One region of the Variovorax sp. LjRoot130 genome, then DNA from elsewhere that is predicted to be linked to it. Evidence: riboswitches for the same ligand, from Rfam matches in the RefSeq annotation. Region 1 holds a riboswitch; the other holds the start of a gene.

Region 1 (7,796 bases):
TGTCGTTGGAAAGCCTGCATTCCGCGCCTTCGACCGTCTGTCCGCCCGGGGTGAGCGTCTCGATCTTCACGGTCTGCGTGGTGCCGTGCGTGACCGAGGCGCAGCCCGTCAAAATAGACAGAACGGCTGCGCCCACGCACAGGCCCCAGAATCGCCAGCTTGCTCCTCGCATCCTCGACCCCTCTTGTAATTCAATGTTACGGCGCGTGAGTCTAGCGTTCCCCCGTTCATCTTCCAGGCACTATTTCTCATGTTCAGCTACCGCCACGCCTTCCATGCCGGCAACCACGCCGACGTGCTCAAGCACACGGTGCTGATTGCCACGCTCGACCACCTGCTCGAAAAAGAGGCGGCCCTGACGGTGGTCGACACGCACGCAGGTGCCGGCCTCTACCGGCTCGACGGCGACTACGCGGGCACCAGCGGCGAGGCCGCCGAGGGCGTGCTGCGCCTCCTTTCGGAGGCGAAAGACGCGGCCGCGGCACCGCTGCCCGATGCGCTCGCGCGCTACCTCGAAGTGGTCCGCGACTTCAACCCCAAGGGCGGCGCGCGCATCTACCCCGGCTCGCCCTTCATCACGCACCACCTGCTGCGCGAGCACGACAAGCTCAAGCTCTTCGAGCTGCACCCGACCGATGCGCGCACCCTCGACGCCAACATCGCGCAGCTCGAGGCCGGGCGCCAGATCGCGGTGCTGCGCGACGACGGTTTCGGCAGCGCGACCAAGTTCCTGCCGCCGCCCTCGCGCCGCGCGCTGGTGCTGTGCGACCCGAGCTACGAGATCAAGAGCGACTATGCGCGCGTGCTCGATTTCGTGACCGCGGCGCTCAAGCGCTTCGCGACCGGCACCTATGCCGTGTGGTATCCGATCATTCCGCGGCCCGAGGCGCACGACCTGCCGCGCCGGCTCAAGACGCTGGCCACCAAGGCCGGCAAGTCCTGGCTGCATGCGACGCTGACGGTCAAGTCGAGCAAGATCGTCACCGACGCGTCGGGTGCCACGCACCGGCCGGGCCTGCCCGCGAGCGGCATGTTCCTGATCAATCCGCCCTACACGCTGAAGGCGCTGCTCGAGCCCGCGCTGCCGCAGATGGCGCAGCGCCTCGGCCAGGATCGCCACGCCGCCTCCTCGCTCGAGAGTGGCGGCTGAGCCGGCCGCCGCGGCGCGCTTCAGCGCCGCTGGCGCGGCGGCACTTCGCGGCTTCGTCTGGCCGCAGGAGGCTTCTTGGCAGGCGCTTCGGCAGCCGGCGCCACGTCCGCTGCCCCATTCGCCTCGACCACCGCGCCGGCACAGCGCGCGCCGTTCTTGTCCATGATCGACAACGCAACCTGCTTGATGCCCATCCCCAGCATGCCGATCGATTCGGCCGCGGCACGGCTCAGGTCGATGATGCGGCCCGAGGCATACGGCCCGCGGTCGTTGATGCGGACCAGCACCTCGCGCCCGTTCACCAGGCTGCGCACGCAGACGCGGGTGTTGAAGGGCAGCGTCTTGTGCGCGGCCGTCAGCTCCGTCATGTCGAAGCGCTCGCCGTTCGCGGTCTTGCGCTGGTGGAACTGGATGCCGTACCAGGAAGCGCCGCCGCGCTCGAAGATTTCGCGCGGGCCCGCGTCGCCCGGTGCGCCGTCGTCCGGCAATTCGTCGGCACCCGGCCCCGCGAGGTCATAGCGCGCCGAAGGCACCTGCGAACGCGGCGGCGCGCCGGGCGGCAGCGCGGGCTGCCGCGCCAGCGGCCGCAATCCCTGCGCGCCCTCGCCGGGCGAGGACGAGCGCGGCGTGGTGCAACCCGCCAGCCAGACGGCGGCGGCGACGAGCGCCAGCCGTCCGGCGAGGCGGCGCGACCTCATTCGTCCCAGCCCAGCCGCTCCAGCAACGCGAGCGTCGCCACCGACTGGTTCATCGTGTAGAAGTGCATCGCCGGCGCGCCGCCGCTGGCGAGGCGCGCGCAGAGCTCGGTCACCACGTCGAGACCGAAGGCCTTGATCGAGGCCATGTCGTCGCCGAAGCCCTGCAGCCGCAGCCGGATCCAGCGCGGGATCTCGGCGCCGCAGGCATCCGAGAAGCGCATCAGCTGGGTCGAGCTCGTGATCGGCATGATGCCTGGCACGATCGGCGCCGCGAGCCCCAGCTTGCGTGCCTCGTCGACGAAGCGGAAGTAGGCCTCGGGGCTGAAGAAGTACTGCGTGATCGCCGAGTCAGCGCCCGCATGCATCTTGGCCGCGAAGGCCTGCAGGTCCGCTTCGGGCGAGCGTGCCTGCGGATGCACTTCGGGATAGCAGGCGACCTCGATATGGAAATCGCGGCCGGTCTCTTCGCGGATGAAGGCGACGAGATCGCTCGCATAGTGGAACTCGCCGCCCATGCCGTAGCCGCTCGGCAGGTCGCCGCGCAGCGCGACCAGGCGCTTGACGCCCATGGCCTTGAGCTCCGCCAGCTGCTCGCGCACCGTGCTGCGGGTGGCGCCGATGCAGGAGAAATGGCAGGCGGCATCGACACCTTCGCCGAGGATCTCGCGCACCGTGCCGAAGGTGCCCTCGTGCGTCGAGCCGCCGGCGCCGTAGGTCACCGAGCAGAACTCGGGCTGCCGCACGTAGAGCTGCTGGCGCACGGTGCGCAGCTTGGCCGCGCCTTCGGGCGTCTTCGGCGGAAAGAATTCAAAGCTCAACGGAAGGCGCACGGCCGGCTCCTGGTTCGCCGTTCGCACGAACGGCATGGATGAAGAATTCGCGGTTGCCGTCGCCGCCAGTGATCGGGCTGTCGAACCACGCTGCAACGCGCAGGCCGAGCTCCGCGCACGCCGTGCGCAGGCGCTGTTCGACCACTGCAAAAAGCGCCGCATCGCGCACGATGCCGCCCTTGCCGACCTGTCCCGGCTGCAACTCGAATTGAGGCTTGACCAGCATCAGAAGTTCACCGGCCGGTGTGAGAAGCGGTATCAGCGCGGGCAGCACCAGCGTGAGCGAGATGAACGAGAGATCGCCGACGATCAGATCGAAATGCGTGTAGTCGGGCGAAGCATCGGCCCAGGCGGACGCGTCGAGCGTGCGCGCATTGACGCCTTCGACGGCGGTCACGCGCGCATCCTCGCGTATCCGTGCATGCAGCTGGCCATGGCCCACGTCCACACCCACCACATGCGCGGCGCCGCGCTGCAGCAGGCAGTCGGTGAAGCCGCCGGTCGACTGGCCGACGTCGAGGCAGCGCTTGCCCTGCACGTCGATGCCGCTCGCAGCGAGCGCGCCCTCGAGCTTGAGCCCGCCGCGCGAGACGTAGCGCGCCTCGGCCGCATCGACGAGCTCGAGTTCGGCCGTCTCCGGCACCTCGTCGCGGTTCTTGCCGACCACGCGCCAGGTCGTGCCGTCGCGCCAGCGCAGGCCGCCCGCGATCAGCCGCACGGCCTGCGAGCGCGAGGCGGCCAGGCCGCGTTCGACGAGCAACTGATCGGCGCGCACGCGCTCCGCTCAATAGCGGTAGGTGTCCGGCTTGTAAGGGCCGTTCTTGTTCACGCCGATGTAGGCGGCCTGTTCGTCGGTCAGCTCGGTCAGCATCGCGCCGACCTTCTTCAGGTGCAGGCGCGCCACCTTCTCGTCGAGGTGCTTGGGCAGCACGTAGACCTTGCCGGCCTGGTAGGCATCGGGCTTGGTGAAGAGCTCGATCTGGGCGATGGTCTGGTTGGCGAAGGACGAGGACATCACGAAGCTCGGATGGCCCGTGCCGCAGCCCAGGTTCACGAGGCGGCCCTTGGCCAGCAGAATGATCTTCTTGCCGTCCGGGAAGGTGATGTGGTCGACCTGCGGCTTGATCTCTTCCCACTCGTACTTCTCGAGCGAGGCGACGGCGATCTCGTTGTCGAAGTGGCCGATGTTGCAGACGATCGCCTGGTCCTTCATCGCGGCCATGTGCTCGTGGCGGATCACGTCGCGGTTGCCGGTGGTGGTCACGAAGATGTCGGCCTTGTCGGCGGCGTACTCCATGGTGACGACCTTGTAGCCTTCCATCGCGGCCTGCAGCGCGTTGATCGGGTCGATCTCGGTCACCCAAACCTGGGCGCTCAGCGCGCGCAGGGCCTGGGCCGAGCCCTTGCCCACGTCGCCGTAGCCGGCCACGCAGGCGACCTTGCCGGCGATCATCACGTCGGTGGCGCGCTTGATGCCGTCCACCAGCGATTCGCGGCAGCCGTAGAGGTTGTCGAACTTGCTCTTGGTCACCGAGTCGTTCACGTTGATGGCGCGGAACAGCAGCGTGCCCTTGGCGCTCATCTCGTTCAGGCGGTGCACGCCGGTGGTGGTCTCTTCGGTTACGCCGATGATCTCGGCCGACTTGCGCGTGTACCAGGTCGCGTCGACGGCCAGCTTGGCCTTGATCGCCGCGTAGAGGATGCGCTCCTCGTCGCTGGTCGGGTTGGCCAGCACGCTCTGGTCCTTCTCGGCCTTCTGGCCCAGGTGCATCAAGAGCGTGGCGTCGCCGCCGTCGTCAAGAATCATGTTCGGGCCTTCGCCGGCCGAGCCCTTGGGACCGAAGTCGAAGATGCGGTGGGTGTAGTCCCAGTAATCTTCGAGCGACTCGCCCTTGATCGCGAACACCGGCGTGTTGGTGGCCGCGATGGCGGCGGCGGCATGGTCTTGCGTCGAGAAGATGTTGCACGAGGCCCAGCGCACGGTGGCGCCCAGCGCCTGCAGGGTTTCGATCAGCACTGCGGTCTGGATCGTCATGTGCAGTGAGCCGGTGATGCGTGCGCCCTTCAGGGGCTGGCTCTTGGCGAATTCTTCGCGGATGGCCATCAGGCCGGGCATTTCGGTTTCCGCGATGCGGATTTCCTTGCGGCCCCAGGCGGCAAGGGAGATATCGGCGATGGCCTGGTCGGCGGTGGACTTGAGAACGGCGCTCATGTGGACTCCAAAACAAGTTTGAATGATGCCGCTGTGTTCGGGGGACGAGACTCACCGCGAGAACAGCGGGTGAGCGTGGTTGCGAAGGGGTCCGAGCCTCACGCCTGGCGGCGCTGCAACGCTCCTCGGAAGCGGCATTTTAGCGCGTGCCGCTTTTCCGTCGCCAGCGGCGATTTGCGGATCGGCCTAGACTGCAACGCCCCCCAACCGCCGCCCTCGCGGCCCCACCATCATGTTCAAAGTCAAGCTCTTTGCTGCATCGTTCGTGATTGCCTTGTCCGCCGCGGCGGCGGCGCAGGAAACCGTGCGCGTGCGCGGCGTCATCGCGCGTGCCGATGCGAATTCGCTGACCGTGAAGGACCGCAGCGGCGAAACCGTCACGATGGTGCGCCCTGCCGACATGAACGTCTCAGAAGTCATTCCGCTCACGCTGGCCGACATCAAGCCGGGCAGCTTCGTCGGCGCCGGCGCCGTGCCGCAACCCGACGGCACGCAGCGCGCCGTGGAAGTGCTTGTGTTTCCGGAGGCCGCGCGCGGGACCGGCGAAGGCTTTCGCCCCTGGGACCTGATGCCCCAGAGCACGATGACCAACGCCACCGTGGCGCAGCTCGAAGCGGCGCCGTCCTCAGCGCCGGGCGGCCACAAGCTGCTGCTCAAGTACAAGGACGGCGAGCAGACCGTCATCGTGCCGCGCGGCACGCCGGTCGTGACCTTCAAGCCGGGCAATGCGGACCAGGCGGCCCTGGTGGTGCCGGGCGCCAAGGTGGTGATCACCGCGCAGGTGAAGGAAGGCAAGCCCACCGCGCTGCGCATGCTGGTCGGGCGCAATGGCTTCACGCCGCCGATGTGACGGCTCGTTAAAATTGCGGGCTTTGCCGCCAGCAGCCCGCGCCCGTGAGCGCGCTCCGCGTTCACCCCCATGACCTTCGCCTCCGAAACCCGCCGCCGCCGCACCTTCGCGATCATTTCCCACCCCGACGCCGGCAAGACCACGCTGACCGAGAAGCTGCTGCTGTTCTCCGGCGCGATCCAGATCGCCGGTTCGGTGAAGGCGCGCAAGGCCTCGCGCCACGCCACCTCCGACTGGATGGAGATCGAGAAGCAGCGCGGCATCTCGGTGGCCAGCTCGGTGATGCAGATGCTCTACCGCGAGCACGTGATCAACCTGCTCGATACGCCGGGCCACAAGGACTTCTCCGAAGACACCTACCGCGTGCTGACCGCGGTCGACTCGGCCCTGATGGTGATCGACGCGGCCAACGGCGTCGAAGCGCAGACGCGCCGCCTGATCGAGGTCTGCCGCCAGCGCGACACGCCCATCATCACCTTCGTCAACAAGATGGACCGCGAGGTGCGCGAGCCGCTGGAGCTGCTCGACGAGATCGAGCGCGAACTCGGCATGCCCTGCGTGCCGATGACCTGGCCGGTGGGCCAGGGCAAGAGCTTCGGCGGCATCGTGAACCTGCGCACGCAGGCGATGACGGTGTTCGAGTCGGGCAGCGAGCGGCTGCCGCAGGACTTCGAAGCCATGCCGCTGGCCGAGCGCGAAGCGCTGCAGAAGCGCTTCGGTCACGAGTTCGACACCGCCATGGAGAGCATGGAGCTCGCCACCGGCGCCTCGCCCACCTGGGACCGCGTGGCCTTCCTCGCCGGCAAGCAGACGCCGGTGTTCTTCGGCTCCGGCGTCAACAACTTCGGCGTGATGGAAGTGCTCGACGCGCTGGTCGACCTCGCGCCGCCGCCGCAGCCGCGCACCAGCACCACGCTGGTCAACCGGCAGCCGGTGGTCAAGGAGATCCAGCCAGAAGATAAGGACTTCGCCGGCGTCGTTTTCAAGGTGCAGGCCAACATGGACGCCAATCACCGCGACCGCATCGCCTTCGTGCGCATGGCCTCGGGCAAGTACACGCCGGGCATGAAGCTCAAGGTGCAGCGCACCGCGAAGGAGCTGCGCCCCACCAGCGTCGTGACCTTCATGAGCCAGCGCCGCGAGGCGGTGGAAGAGGCCTATGCGGGCGACATCGTCGGCTTCACCACCCACGGGGGCGTGCAGTTGGGCGACACCATCACCGACGGCGCCTCGCTGCAGTTCACCGGCCTGCCCTTCTTCGCGCCCGAGCTCTTCATGACCGTGATTCTCAAGAACCCGCTGCGCACCAAGCAGCTGCAGCAGGGCCTGGCCCAGCTCGGCGAGGAAGGCGCGATCCAGGTGTTCCGCCCCGAGGTCGGCGGGCCGATGCTGCTGGGCGCCGTGGGGCAGCTGCAGTTCGAAGTGGTGCAGCATCGCCTGAAGACCGAATACGACGCCGACGTGCGGCTGGAAGGCTGCCAATACACCGGCGCGCGCTGGATCACGGCCGACACGCCGGCCGAGCTGCGAGCCTTCACCGACGCCTACCCGGCGCGCATGGCACTCGACGCAGCGAACACGCTGGCTTACCTCTGCACCTCACCCTACGACGTGCGGCTGGCGCAGGAGCGCTTCCCGAAGATCCATTTCCATCCGCTGCGCGAGCATGCGGGGCTTGCACTTCAAACGGCCGGTTGATGCTCCCACTGAGCGCATGGCCCACTGAAGATCGCCAGCAAATCGCAGGCGTCCTTACCGACATCGACGACACGCTGACCACCGAGGGCGCCATCACGTCCGATGCGCTGCAGGCGCTGCACGACCTGAAGGCGGCTGGCCTGCCGGTGATCGCGATCACCGGCCGTTCCGTGGGCTGGAGCGAGCCCTTCGCGCCGGTCTGGCCGGTCGATGCGATCGTTGCAGAGAACGGCGCGGTGGCGCTCGCGGCTTCACCGTCGGGTGCGCTCGACAAACGCTACCGCCAGGATGCCGCGACGCGCAGCGCCAACTTCGCACGCATGCAGCAGGCCCTGGCGCGCGTCGAGCGCGAAGTGTC
Region 2 (7,796 bases), 670 kb from region 1:
CCCAGTGCCGCGAGCTTGCGCGCCATCTCGGCCGGGGGAAGAGGAAGAAAGTCCGTGTAGCGCCACGGTCCCAGCGCGTCGCCCCAGATCGGGTTGGGCCCGTAGTAGATCGCCTCGCTCAGCGCGATCTGGTAGACGCGGCCGGTGGCGTGCTCGCGCAGGTAGTTCATGACGGCATAGCCGGGCACGTTGGCCCGCAGGAAGGCCTCCCGCGTCTCGGGCGTCGGCGACACCTTGGTGAGCGCGCGCGCGGTATGCCGGACCGACACCGCCGCGAGCGCTGCCAGAAAGACAACGACGAAGAGACTGCCCGCGCGCGCCGGCCAGCCCACGCGGCCGGCTACCGGCAGCAGCCAGCGCAGCCCCGCCACGATCCAGCCGAGCAGCACCTGCCAGCCCAGCACCGCAATCAGCGCGATCAGCGGGAACGAAGCCGTCAAGTAGCGCGGGTAGCGCGAGGTCAGCGTCCACACGAGCACCGAGTAGGCGCAGAAGATGATCGCGGCGTGCACGGCCGGCGAGCGCCGCCAGGCCTTGCTGAGAGGCGCGAGCACCACGGGCCAGATCAGGAGGCTGGGAAAGGCGGCATGGATGCGCACGTCGTCGAGCTGGTTCTTGTAGTCGGCCAGGTTCCAGTTGCTGAAGCCGAACAGCTTCGCGCCGATGGGATTGAAGGGATCGCCCGTCATCACGGCATTGCGCGCGTACCAGTAGATGCAGGGAACGAGAAAGCACAGCAGCGCGACGGCCCAGACGCCCGGGCGCCGTTCGCGGCGGATCACGAACCAGGCCACCAGCGGCAGGAAGGTCAGCGCCTGGTACTTGGAGCCCGCCGCGAGGCCGAGGAAAAAAGCCGCCAGTGCCAGCCAGCGCGGGCCCTGCTCCGGTGGCGATTCGCGCCACCACCACAAGGCCGTGCAGGCCGCCAGCACGAACAGCGCGACGCCCGTGTCGATCAAGGCGTTCGAATAGTCGCCCATGCCGAGCCAGATGGCGGCGCCCGCGCAGCCCAGCACGCGGTTCAGGTGCAGCACGCCCAGGCGGTAGACCATCCACACCGACAGCCAGCCGGCCAGCGCGTTCAGGAAATGCGCCAACACGTCGTCGCCGACCAAGAGCGCGGCGGCATAGAGCAGGTTGTAGTTGTACGGAAACCAGGGATAGCGCAGCCACTCATGGATGCCGAGAGAGCCGCTTTGCGCCACCTCGCGCGCATACGGCAGGTGGTACATCAACTCGTCGAAGGCGGCCGGCGGCGCCAGCGGCGCCAGCAGCGTCGGCAGCGCGACCAGCGCCAGCGCGACCAGGCCCGCCTTGTCGACCCATGACAGGGGCAGCCCCGGGTCGAAGGCGCGCACCTCCCGCCTCCATGCCGGAAACTGCACGCACGCCACCGCAAAGCCGATCGCGGCCAGCAGCAGCACGCCGGCGATGTCGAACGCGCCCGCGATGCCGAGCAGCTGGAACGCGCAGATGAAGACCCCGACGCCGAGCGCGGTGGCCATCGCGGTCTCGAGCCAGACGTCGTGGCGCACCGGCGAACCCATGCGCGACTGCACCACCCGCCCGAAGCCCCAGCAGCCGGCAACGAAGATCGCCAGCGCCGCATAGTGCGCGGCAGCAAACATCAGTTTCTGAAGCATCAGAGATTGGGGGCCAGCAGCCGCTCGAGATCCGCTTCGCTCTGCTTGCGTCGCGCTGCCTGATCCTGCAACTGGTCGTGCCCGATCTTGCCGACGTTGAAGTAGGTCGCCTCAGGATGGCTCAGGTAGAAGCCGCTGACACTGGCGGCGGGCATCATGGCGAGGCTCTCCGTCAGGGTCATCCCAATGTCCGCGCAGTTCAGGAGGTCGAACATCGGCCGCTTCACGCTGTGGTCGGGGCATGCCGGATAGCCCGGCGCGGGGCGGATGCCGCGGTACTTCTCGCCGATCATGTCCTCGTTGCTCAAGCCCTCGTCGGGCGCATAGCCCCAGAGATCGGTGCGCACGCGGTGATGCAGCGCCTCGGCGAAGGCCTCGGCCAGCCGGTCGGCCAGCGCCTTGAGCATGATGGCCGAGTAGTCGTCGAGGTCGTCGACGAAGTACTTCTCCTTCTTCTCGACGCCGAGCCCGCCGGTGACGGCGAACATGCCGACGTAGTCCTTCAGGCCGCTCTCGCGCGGCGCGACAAAGTCGGCCAGGCAGCGGCTCGGGCGCATGACGCCTTCGATGGCCTGCTTCTCGGTCTGCTGGCGCAACCCGTACCAGGTGAGCGCGGCTTCGGTGCGCGATTCGTCGGTATAGAGCACGATGTCGTCGTCGTTCTCGGTGTTGGCGGGCCAGAAGCCGATCACGCCGCTGGCGCTGAGCCAGCGCCCTTCGATCAGCCGCTTGAGCATGCGCTGGCCGTCGGCATACACGCGCACGGCCTCGGTGCCGACCACCTCGTCCTTGAGGATCGCCGGGAACGGGCCCGCGAGGTCCCAGGTCTGGAAGAAGGGCCCCCAGTCGATGTACTTCGCGAGCTCGGTCAGGTCGAAGTTCTTGAACACGCGCCGGCCGATGAACTTCGGCACCGGCGGCAGGTAATTCGACCAGGCTATCGGCGTCTTGTTGGCGCGCGCCTTCGCGAGCGGCCACAGCGGCGTCTGCTTCTTGTTGGCGTGCTGGTGGCGGACCTTGTCGTAGTCGGCGTTGATCTCGTCGATATAGGCCGCCGCCTGGTCGGACAGCAGCGACTGCGCCACGCTCACGCTGCGCGAGGCGTCGGGCACGTAGACCACCGGCCCTTCGTAGTGCGGCGCGATCTTCACCGCCGTGTGCACGCGGCTGGTGGTGGCGCCGCCGATCAGAAGCGGGATCTTCTTGATGCGGAAATGCTCGTCCTTCTGCATCTCGCCGGCGACGTATTGCATCTCCTCGAGGCTGGGCGTGATCAGGCCCGACAGGCCCACGATGTCCGCGCCCTCGACCTTGGCGCGCGCCAGGATCTCGTGGCACGGGACCATCACGCCCATGTTCACCACCTCGAAGTTGTTGCACTGGAGCACGACGGTCACGATGTTCTTGCCGATGTCGTGCACGTCGCCCTTGACGGTGGCGATGATGATCTTGCCCTTGGTGCGCACGTCGCGGCCCGCGGCTTCGTCCTGGCGCTTCTCTTCCTCGATGTAGGGAATGAGGTGGGCCACGGCCGACTTCATCACGCGCGCCGACTTCACCACCTGCGGCAGGAACATCTTGCCCTGGCCGAACAGGTCGCCGACGATGTTCATGCCGTCCATCAGCGGGCCTTCGATCACGTGCAGCGGCCGGCCGCCCTTGGCCAGGATCTGCTGGTAGGCCTCTTCGGTGTCCTCGACGATGAAGTCGGTGATGCCGTGCACCATCGCATGCGAGAGCCGCTGGTTCACGTGCACCGGGTGCTCGGGCGTGCCGCGCCACTCGAGCTTCTTGCTCTCGTCCTTGGCGCCGCTCTTGGCGGTTTCGGCCACTTCGACCAGGCGCTCGCCGGCGTCGGGGCGGCGGTTCAGCACCACGTCTTCCACGCGCTCGCGCAGCTCGGGTTCGAGGTCGTCGTAGACGCCCACCATGCCGGCGTTGACGATGCCCATGTCCATGCCCGCCTTGATCGCGTGGTAGAGGAACACGGTGTGGATCGCTTCGCGCACCGGGTCGTTGCCGCGGAAGCTGAAGCTCACGTTCGAGACGCCGCCCGACACCTTGGCGCCCGGCAGGTTTTCCTTGATCCAGCGCGTGGCGTTGATGAAGTCGACCGCGTAGTTGTTGTGCTCCTCGATGCCGGTGGCGATCGCGAAGATGTTGGGGTCGAAGATGATGTCCTCGGGCGGGAAGCCGATCTCGTCGACCAGGATGCGATAGGCGCGCTCGCAGATCTCGATCTTGCGTTCGTAGGTGTCGGCCTGGCCCTGCTCGTCGAAGGCCATCACGACCGCGGCCGCGCCGTAGCGGCGCAGCAGCGTCGCGTGGTGCTTGAACTGGGCCTCGCCCTCCTTCATGCTGATCGAGTTGACGATGCCCTTGCCCTGGATGCAGCGCAGGCCGGCTTCGATCACCTCCCACTTGGAGCTGTCGATCATGATCGGCACGCGCGCGATGTCGGGCTCGCTGGCGATCAGGTTCAGGAAGCGCACCATCGCGGCCTTGCTGTCGAGCATGGCCTCGTCCATGTTGATGTCGATCACCTGCGCGCCGTTCTCGACCTGCTGGCGCGCGACCGCCAGCGCTTCCTCGAACTGGCCGTTCAGGATCATGCGGGCGAAAGCCTTGGAGCCGGTGACGTTGGTGCGCTCGCCGATGTTGACGAAGAGCGTGCCTTGGCCGATCTGCACCGGCTCGAGGCCGGACAGCTTCATCGGAGGAACCGGGAGAACAGGGACGGAAGACGGATCGGAGGACATGGGCTCACCTGCGGAACGTGGGTCAGGCGAGCGTCGTTGCAAGCCCAAGCCTGACGCGGAGGCTTCGGATGGAAGGTACCGCGCTGCAACGCTCCTTGGGAGCCGCGGATTTTACGCCGGCTGGGCCACGCCGGCGGCCGATGCGGGCAGGCCGAACAGCAGGTCGAAGGCCCAGTTGAAGACGAAGGTGTAGACCAGGAAGAACACCACCAGGCCCAGGTCCATCACCAGCGCCTGCCACAGGCTCACCTCCATCCACCAGGCGAAGACCGGCACCAGGAAGGCGACCAGGCCGCCCTCGAAGCCGATCGCGTGGGCGACGCGGCGGCGCAAGCTGCGGCCGCGCACGGCCTGGCGCGACTCCCAGCGCTCGAACAGGGTGTTGAAGGCGAGGTTCCAGAGGATCGCGATGACCGAGGCGATGACGGCCAGCACGCCCGAGTGGCCCATGCCCTGCCCCGACATCAGCGCCAGTCCGGCGCTGGCCGCGACGATGGCGAGACCTTCGTAGAGCGTGATGTAGACGACGCGGCGCTTGAGCCCTTGCATGAAATCTTCCTGTTTGGATTGGCGGTTTGGCCCCTACTTTATGTGCGCTCATCTGATATAAAAAGTCATCTTCTTTCAGAATTATTGAAAGGCCGTTGCCATGAGTTTTTCCAGCGACAACGTGCACGTGTTTCTGGCCGTGCTCGACCACGGCTCCTTCTCGGCCGCCGCGCGGGCGCTCGGCCGCGTGCCCTCGGCGGTGAGCATGGCGATCGCGAACCTCGAGGCCGAGCTGGACCTGCCGCTCTTCGACCGCGGCGGCCGCGAGCCCCAGCCGACGGCCGCGGCGCGTTCGCTGGAGCCGCAGGCGCGGCTGCTCGCCGCGCAGCTCAAGCAGCTGCAGGTGCAGGCGCTGGCGCTGACGCAGGGCCTGGAGAACCGGCTCACGCTCGCGATCGCGCCCGAGCTGCTGGCCGCGCCGTGGAGCGCGCCGCTGGCCGCGCTGGCGCGGGAATACCCGCTGCTGGAAGTCGAGGTGCTGGCGGCGCCGCAAGCCGATGCGCTGGCGCTGCTGCACAGCGGCCGCGCGCAGCTGGCGCTGGTCTTCGAGCGGCCCAGCCTCGACGGCCGCGAGGGCTTTCAGGAAGTGGCCAGCGACACCATGGTGGCCGTGATGGCGCCCGACCATCCGGTGCTGGCCGCGGCCGGCGGCCGGCTGCGCGAGGAGCACCTGACGACCACGCGCCAGATCGTGGTGGCCGGGCGCGATCTCGCGACCAGCGACCCGCGCTTCGTCTTTGCGCGCCATGTCTGGCGCACCGACAACGCCTTGGCCGCGCTGAGCCTGATCACGGCCGGCCTGGGCTGGGGCTGGCTGCCGCGCAATTTCGCGCGGCCGCACGTGGCGGCCGGCGCGCTGGTGGAGATTCCGTTCGAGAACCTGTCGAACGGGCTCGACCTGTGGGTCGACGTGGTGTGGTCGCGCGAGCGCCCGCTGGGCCTGGGCGCGCAGCGCTTCGTCGCGCTGATCGCGCGCAAGAAGAAGCCCTAGCCCGGATATTTCACCAGCAGGCCGATGTGCCGTCGACCGAGCCTGCTGAGGGCCATTGAGCGTGGTCTTGCGTGCAGTGTGAGCTACTGGATGGAGTGGCGGCTGTTTTTGGGCACACGACCCCCTTACCCCCGTTGTTTGTCAGCGTGCCGGGGACAGCACTGGATGGATTTCAGGGGGCGAGGGCCTGCGCTGCGCTCAGGAAGACGCTGCGCAGGGGGTGGTGCGAAGCCAGCAGTACCCGCACACGGCGCGTGTTGCGCACGATGGCCGCGCCGATCTTCAGCAGGCGCACGCGGATCGTGGCCGCGGCGGCGCGTTCCAGCTCGGTGTCCTTGAGAGCGAACTCGCGCAGCCGTTGCATCAGCGTGTAGGCCAATGCGGCCAGCAGCAAGCGCAGCTGGTTGGCCGCGAAGCGGTGGCAACTTGCCCGCGTGCCAAACAGATCGAGCTGAGCCTCCTTGATGCGGTTCTCGGCCTCGCCGCGGGCGCAGTACAGCCGCTCATACAGCTGTATGGCATCGCCCTGAAGATCGGTCACCACGAAGCGCGGGTTGTTGCCCTGGCTGCCGTGCTCCAGGCGCGTGATCACGCGCCGTTCGATGTCCCAGCTGTCGGCCGCGTAGACGAACTCGTCGATCAACCGCTGCTTGGCGCCGGTGCGCGCGTACTCGTCGGCGAGCATCGCCTCGGCGTACTGCACGGTCGCCTCCAGCCGCGCGTTGCGCGCCAGCCCGATGATGTAGTTCACGCCCGAGCGCTCGCACCAGCGCAGCAATCTCTGGCGACAGAAGCCCGAGTCACCGCGCACGATGATCCGCGCGTCGGGCCACGCCTGGCGCAGCCGCTGCACCAGCAGCTTGATCACCGCCGCGGCGTTCTTGGCGCCATCGATGCGGCTGCGCCGCAAGACGCATGCGAGCATGGCTTGGCCGCAGAACACGTACAGCGGCAGATAGCAGTGGTGGTCGTAGTAGGCATGGAACTCGCAGCGCTCCTGGTCGCCGTGCAAGGGCACATCCGAGGCGTCGATGTCCAGCACCAGTTCTTCGGGCGGGCTCTTGTGGCTGGCGATGAACTGCTCGATGAGCACGCCATGCAGCGCCACTGCCTGCGCTCGCGTGGCCCCGGTCTCCAAGCGGCTGAGCGTGGGCGAACTCGCCAGCGCATCGACCCGGCCCACAGCGGTCTGCATCAGCAGATCGTCTCTCAAGGTGTCGTGGTCGTTGAGGTCTTCGTAGCCGCAGCACAAGCCGTAGATGCGTTGGGCGAGCAGGTCGCGCAGGCTGTGCGTGATGCGTGCCGGATCGCGTGCATCACTGAGCACGGCCGCAGCCGCTCGGCTCAGACCGATACGTTCGTCAACGCGACGCAGCAGCAAGACCCCGCCGTCCGAACCGATGTCCCCGCCCTCGAAGTTGGCCTCGATGACCCGCCGACCCACACGCCCCAAATCAATCGTCCCATCGGTACACTTTGGCATCGGCAGTCCTCGGTTGAAATTGGCGTCAGATACCAATGTCAACGCGCTCCGGCACGAGGCTGCCGACCCTCTACTGGTGAAATTTCCGGGCTAGAGCGCTACAGGCCGCCGCCTGGCCTGCTGTCCCCTGGCGTCGTGCCGGGCGGCGCGCGGTTGATCCGGTCCAGTTGCCTTTGCCGCGCCTCGGCGCCGGGCAGGGCAGCCGGCGGACGAACGCCCGGCTGGCCCGGATTCATGGCCGGCGGACGTCCCGGATGCACGTCCGGCGGACGTCCCGGATGCACGTCCGGTGGACGACCCGGATGGACGTCCGGCGGTCGGCCCGGATGCACGTTCGGCGGGCCGGCGTGCTCCGGCGGTCGGAAACCGCG

The links. A riboswitch is a leader RNA that binds a small molecule or an ion and turns the genes downstream of it on or off. The one in region 1 is predicted to bind S-adenosylhomocysteine.
Region 2: linked by a shared signal. The riboswitch ahead of metH (methionine synthase) and the one ahead of ahcY (adenosylhomocysteinase) in region 1 are both predicted to bind S-adenosylhomocysteine.

What each region holds. Positions count from the first base shown of each region.
Region 1 covers NZ_CAXURM020000001.1:954,148-961,943, reverse strand. Annotated here, with positions in the region: gene ACSQ86_RS04805 (hypothetical protein) at 1-136, opposite strand, end outside; gene ACSQ86_RS04800 (23S rRNA (adenine(2030)-N(6))-methyltransferase RlmJ) at 251-1,150, shown strand; gene ACSQ86_RS04795 (septal ring lytic transglycosylase RlpA family protein) at 1,171-1,848, opposite strand; gene metF (methylenetetrahydrofolate reductase [NAD(P)H]) at 1,845-2,678, opposite strand; gene ACSQ86_RS04785 (TlyA family RNA methyltransferase) at 2,656-3,453, opposite strand; gene ahcY (adenosylhomocysteinase) at 3,463-4,890, opposite strand; S-adenosyl-L-homocysteine riboswitch at 4,955-5,022, opposite strand; gene ACSQ86_RS04775 (hypothetical protein) at 5,123-5,740, shown strand; gene ACSQ86_RS04770 (peptide chain release factor 3) at 5,810-7,438, shown strand; gene ACSQ86_RS04765 (HAD-IIB family hydrolase) at 7,438-7,796, shown strand, end outside.
Region 2 covers NZ_CAXURM020000001.1:285,951-293,746, reverse strand. Annotated here, with positions in the region: gene ACSQ86_RS01505 (ArnT family glycosyltransferase) at 1-1,643, opposite strand, end outside; gene metH (methionine synthase) at 1,643-4,402, opposite strand; S-adenosyl-L-homocysteine riboswitch at 4,424-4,503, opposite strand; gene ACSQ86_RS01495 (PACE efflux transporter) at 4,514-4,951, opposite strand; gene ACSQ86_RS01490 (LysR family transcriptional regulator) at 5,052-5,942, shown strand; gene ACSQ86_RS01485 (IS1380 family transposase) at 6,115-7,425, opposite strand; gene ACSQ86_RS01480 (SH3 domain-containing protein) at 7,524-7,796, opposite strand, start outside.